One region of the Nostoc sp. FACHB-133 genome, then DNA from elsewhere that is predicted to be linked to it. Evidence: predicted binding sites of a transcription regulator. Region 1 holds the regulator's gene; the other holds the start of a gene.
What was found. The regulator NtcA, encoded in region 1, controls nitrogen genes in cyanobacteria. The targets are predictions, from matches to a motif close to TNTGTANNNNNNNNTACANA.

Region 1 (3,180 bases):
TCCGGCATTACGAGCCCGAAATTGGGAAGCAGAAATTAGTATTTCCAGCCTTTGCTGTAACTGATAGGATGTCATAGCTTTGGAATCGGCACTAGTTGTAGCTAGCACTGCGCCTCCAGAAAAAACCAATTGATTTCGGGCTGTATCGGCGAAAAACTCTATCTGCTTTTCTCCCCTGACGTAATTACCAGCCGAGAAAATTCGCACCACATATTCTTGACCATCGCTAATCTGCTTGCTCAATTGGTCAATCCTATCCTGAGTCACGCGCAGTAGCTCTACATTGGCAGGATTTGCCCCAGGCTCACTTAATTCGAGGTTGGCGTTGCGATTGGCTTCTTGTAAAAGTTGTACCACTGCCCGACGAGCCTCAGCAGGTTGGGTAACACGAATTACAGCAGCAGAAAGAACTTGACCGCGAACTAAGGCCAACTTACCCAAACGCAGGTCGCGGTAAGACTGATAATATTTTTCTAGCCTGGCAACTTCTAGTTCTAGTTGCTCTTGTTGCGCTTCCAATTCTTTCAGGCGGGATTCCCGTTTGGCAATCACTTCCTCTCGTGCTGCAACTTCTACATTACGCTTTTGAATCAATTGATCGAGTTGGCCAATTTTTTTATCGCGTTGTTCTATGGCTTCTTGACGGTTAGCCAGTTCGCGATCGCGTTTTTCAATAGCTGTTTTGGCTTCGTCAATCGCTTTTTTCGCTTCAGCATACAGTCGTTGTCGTTCTGTCTTCAGTAGTTCAACTGCCGCCTGTAGCTCTTTTCTTTGATTGGAAACGCTTTGCAACTCAGCTATAGCTTTTTGGTACTGAGTTACAACTTGTCCTAACTGACCTTGAGTACGTTGGAGTTGAGTTTGAGTTTGAGCTTGTTGACTAATGGTGCGGTTCAACTGAGCTTGTGTTTGGAGTTGTTTGGCATTTGCTGCCTGTAAAGACTGATTAATTGCCTGTAAGTCTTGTTGTGCTTTTGCTTGGGCAATTCTTGCTTGATTTAGCTCACTTTCTACCTGACTTTTCTGAGTTTCTGCGGTTTTTAGCTGTTCCCGCTTCTGTCTGAGGTCTGTTTGAATATCTTCTAATTCAAAGACTCCCTTTCGCAAACCTTCATCGGCAGCGAATAAAATTCCTAATGTTGATGCTGAAATCAAACCGCCCGTAAAAATAGTTACCACTACAGCAGTATTTTTCGGACGAAGCTTAAAAAGTGAGAGGCGGGCTTTGCCAACTCGTGTGCCGATGCGATCGCCCACGGTGGCAATTACGCCTCCCAAGATTAAAATTGCTGCGATGAGGATGTATCCGGTGGTCATCTTTAGCTACCGAAATCCTTCCAGATACAGCCTACTACTTTTAAGCATTGTCTGCGGAGAAGTGGAAGTTGGCAATAGCTGAAATTATTCAATTTTAGATTTACCTCTAGCTATTAGTGTCATCTTTCAAAATAGAACACGCGCCGATTCCCCTTTCTCCGATTGATTTTATGTGAATTGCCTACTTAAGGTAACAGGTTTATGCACAGTAATCTTCTTTTTGTGGATAGAAATCATCTTTTTCTCACGCAAATCCCCTAGTAGCCTAGTAACGGTAACACGAGTTGAACCAATTGCTTCTGCGATCGCCTGATGAGATAACTTCAGATCAATAGTGATCCCATCTGCACAAGGAACGCCAAAATCCCGACAAAGAATTAACAAAAAACTCACCAACCTAGAACCCATATCTCGGTGAGCGAGAGTTTCAATCATCATCTCTGTTTGTAAAATGCGCGAAGAAAGACCCCGCAGCATTAACATTGATAATTCTGGATTTTCCTTGAGTGCTTGCTCTACTTGTTCAATTGGGGCTGACAGTAATTCCACAGGTGTAAATGCAACCGCATGGTAAAACCTATCCGACTTATTTCCTGTCAGCAATGACAAAACACCAAAAACACTATTTTCCCGAAGCAATGCTACTGTTATTTCCTCTCCTGCCTCGTACACCCTAGAAAGTTTAACAGCACCTTTCAAAAGAAAATAAACTCGTTCGGCAGGATCGCCAGGAAAAAAGATCGTTTTATTGCGTTCAAACGTTTCCACAACTGGCGGAAACGCCCCGGTCGCCATCTGACGAAATACATTTGCTAGGGCTTTATCTTGTGTCACGATCATCTCCCTTCCCCTACCCAATGCCGGAAAAACAAAAACTGATTACCTAAGAATACACCCGAAAAATGAATAAAGCACCGTCAACCTTTCTGTACTTTCCTATACTCAAACTAATCGCTTCATAACTGTTTGTTTATAATGATACATAATTGTTGATCCTTTCAGCTACTAATTGTTGATAAGTAGTTCCAATAACTGTATTAAAAAGGGTTTTTTAAAGAACAAATAAAGATATCTTGAGAAAATCTTTAGGAAAAATCAAGATTTTTGTCATAGCAAACACCCTTCTCAATATTCATTTTTGCAAATCCTGTATAAAACAAAGACAAACGTGCCTCAGATTCTAGTATGCTCCTAATGATCGATCGCATTAACAATTTCTATGCTGAATCTGACTGGAAAAAATGCTCTTGTTACAGGTATTGCCAATAACCGCTCGATCGCCTGGGGCATCGCCCAACAGCTGCATAAAGCCGGAGCAAACCTGGGTATTACCTACCTGCCGGATGAACGCGGCAAAATGGAGAAAAAAGTTGCGGAGTTGGTAGAACCCCTCAACCCAAGCTTATTTCTTCCTTGTAATGTCCAAGATGAAGAACAGATTCAATCTACCTTTGAGACAATTCGTGAGCAATGGGGGAAGCTAGACATTCTGATCCATTGTCTGGCCTTTGCCAGTAAAGACGATTTAAGTGGAGACTTTAGCCAAACCTCTCGTTCTGGCTTCAACACTGCCTTAGAAATCAGTACTTACTCGCTGGTGCAGTTAAGTGGTGCAGCGAAACCTTTGATGACTGAGGGAGGTAGTATCGTCACGCTGACATATTTAGGCGGTGTCAGAGCAATTCCTAACTACAACGTTATGGGAGTTGCTAAAGCAGGGTTAGAAATGAGCGTGCGTTACCTAGCTGCTGAACTAGGGCCACAAAATATCCGCGTCAATGCCATCTCCGCAGGCCCCATCCGCACCTTAGCATCTTCAGCAGTTGGTGGAATTTTGGATATGATCCATCATGTCGAAGAAGT
Region 2 (3,180 bases), on a different contig from region 1:
GCATACAAACAGTGCAACTGGTATCTGAGCAAGACGAAGCTGCTTTAATGTCTCAATTAAAAGAGTATTTTCGCTCCCGGTCTTACCAAGTGGCAGAGGTAGACCGAGAACAAAACAAAGTGACTTTTGAAGGGAATGTTCGCCCCAGTTGGTTTTTAGCTATATTTTTAACTCTGCTGGCAGCGACTGGGATTGTTTGTCTCTCACTAGTCGTATACCTGCTTTTTCCTAACCTCAGTCCCATTGTTTTGGCTATGGTACTGCTATCGCCTTTAAGTGGCCTGTTTTATTGGAAAAAATCTGGAAGACTTGAGAAGGTGTCACTCAAAGTAGAAACAACTCAGAGTGAACAAACCTCCTCAAGTAAGATCACTGTAGTTGCCCATCGAGATGAACTCAGTGAGTTACAGAGAACTTTACAGCTCAAGGCTGGTGAATAATTGTTGCTTTTTTTAACTATGATATGCAGACTTCTGACCTGATCTAATCTTTAGGCAATGAAAAGTAAAAAGGAGGAAATCAAGACTTCTGCTTTGTCACTTTCCCCACGACTTATATCGTGGGGAGAAATTTAAATTAATTAACTTAAATTCGTTGACAAAGCTTGGTTAACAATTCACGGTATAAGAGCGCAACTTCACTAGCGCTTTTGGAGGCGCTTGGCTCTATACCCACTCCCTTTTATATCATGACACTAGTATCAACCCATGCAATCTAGCGTGCTTTGAGACTAGTTTATTTTCCAATTACCTGGACTAGCCTGACTGGCAAATCAGCTCCAAACTAAAAAAAAATTAAATTTTGCATAAACTTAGCTATTTTGCCAGTTAATGAATAGTCAGGAGCCACATTCAATGTGTAAGATGACCATCTATGGTTCACCGACTAGCTAAAGCAAGAGGTTCTTGACCAGGCGAAGGTTCTAATACCCTCAAGCTTGGAAACAAGAAATGGTTTTCCTCTACGTATTGAGCACCAAACAGTCCCTTTTCTGCCCAGAAATAACGATCTGTTGTGTGTTCATTTCGCTTTACGAGTAGCAACGCAGGTGGCAAAATCCCTTCAGCTTGAATGAATCTTCTCGCTGCTGTCACAGGTTTTTCTTCGCCACTTTCGATGCTATATTGAGGCACGTGTTCCAAAATCCGCCGTCCTTCTTGACGACGGCGACTTTTCCTTTTGCGTCTCCTTGCCAACCTATTGTCCTCCTCTTTCAAGCTATAGATTGTAGTTTTAGCTACAAAATCCGTCGTCATTATATAAGTTCTAGTTCAAAATATCAATAGTTTTTAACCTTTTCATGCAAGAAAATTAACATCTTTGAAAATAGATAAAACAAAGTTACCTAAGAAAATAATTCCTTGGTACAAACCATCACTAAGAAGATTTTAGTTAAGCTTTATTGAATGGGTGAGGTAAAAATTAAGTATCCTCTCTTATCATCATGCCTCAAAATCTGTAATCTTGAGCAAGAGCTAAAAAATGTTAATGTCTGCCAGTTCCGATTTTATTGCTCTGTGTCGAGAGCAAATAGCGCTGCTAACCCAAGGGCTGGGAGCAACTTTAAGTATTGTGTACCTGACACAAGAATTGGTAGAGGCTCCTTCTAGTGAGGCCAAACTGATTCCTGTGGTAATTTACCCAGAAACAGCATTATTACCGCCAGGGGAAGAAACTGCTGAGGTGACAGTAGTACACAAGCAACTTCAAGTTGGAAATGTGTTTATATTACCCAACGATCGCAGAAGGTTATTGACAGCAGAATCGGAATCTCCAACCTCATCACAGCAGTCTGAGGCATCTCAACCCCATTTAAAAGAGGAATACCTCTTTAGTGGCAACCAAATTGTTTTACCTCTAGTTTATGAGGGTGTGATGATGGGGTTATTGGTGACGGGTAGGCAAGACCGGGCATGGAATGAACATGAGGAAAGTCAGATTCAACAGATAGCCCAAACATTAGCGATCGCTTGTATTTTAGATCAACGCCGGGCATGGTTTGAGGAGCAGTTGCGTGAGCAACAAATTCTCCAAGAAAAACAGCGAGATTTGTTAGATAACCTGTTGCATCAGTTTCGTAACCCATTAACGGCATTGCGGACTTTTGGGAAACTGCTATTGAAGCGGCTGCGCCCAGGAGATAGCAACCGGGATGTGGCCAATAGTATTGTGCGAGAAAGCGATCGCCTCCAAGAATTGCTACAACAATTCGATCAAGTAATAGACTTGACAGAAACAGATTTAGCACCACTACATCTACCCGAACATGAAGTGTTTGTGGAAGCAACTATCCAAAAAGACGCTAAACCGCCGCTATTATTGCCGGGAATGGGAGATAAAACAGTTGACTGCTCATTAGCAGATATCTTAGAACCATTATTAATCTCAGCCAAAGCGATCGCCCAAGAGCGAAAGCTAAAACTAATAACTGAAATTAAACATAATTCACCCCTAGTACGTGCCAACATCAAAGCATTACGAGAAGTTTTAACTAACATCATCGATAATGCTTTGAAATATACTCCCACTGGTGGCAAAATTTTGATTCAGGCGGGACAAGAAAAAGCTAATTTTCAGGGAATTGTGATCAGTGACAACGGGCCTGGCATTCCCCCCGAAGATTTAGAACATCTTGGAGAACGGCATTATCGGGGTGTACAAGCGCAAACAGAAATCCCTGGCACAGGTTTGGGGTTAGCGATCGCAAAACAATTAATAGAGCAAATGCAGGGCAAAATCGAGGTTTTCAGCCCTGCAATCAACTCTAAGCTAACTTCACCCAATGCACCGGGGACTACGTTTATTATTTGGTTGCCGAAAGTTTAGGATTTGTCCTTTGTCCTTTGTCATTCGTCCTTTGTAAAGACCAATGACCAATGACCAATGACCAATGACTAATGACCAATGACTATCTGAGTGAAACCAACAAGTTTTGATTGATGGTCATTTGTAAATCGGTATCTGGGTCAATGGCGATTAAGTCAACGCTATTCTTACCGAAGAATAGACCCACCAATGCACCGATACCAGCGCCACCCAAAACTTCTTCTGTGGCGATCGCGCGATCGCCAGTTACAGCAGATACCGCAGTTGCCGCACCTGCACCCAATACAGTATTTTTGATAATTGAACCAACACTAGTACCCTTCTTGACGGTTTCAGTTTTGGTGATCACTTCAG

Region 2: H6G86_RS10790 (DUF3155 domain-containing protein) is a predicted target of NtcA. The motif match lies at 1,225-1,244, and genes of this name have one in related genera.

The regions. Positions count from the first base shown of each region.
Region 1 covers NZ_JACJSH010000051.1:32,046-35,225, forward strand. The annotation lists gene H6G86_RS29050 (DUF3084 family protein) at 1-1,317, opposite strand, end outside; gene ntcA (global nitrogen regulator NtcA) at 1,486-2,157, opposite strand; gene fabI (enoyl-ACP reductase FabI) at 2,537-3,180, shown strand, end outside.
Region 2 covers NZ_JACJSH010000010.1:76,709-79,888, reverse strand. The annotation lists gene H6G86_RS10795 (cofactor assembly of complex C subunit B) at 1-440, shown strand, start outside; gene H6G86_RS10790 (DUF3155 domain-containing protein) at 879-1,196, opposite strand; gene H6G86_RS10785 (GAF domain-containing sensor histidine kinase) at 1,483-2,826, shown strand; gene H6G86_RS10780 (S-layer homology domain-containing protein) at 2,909-3,180, opposite strand, start outside.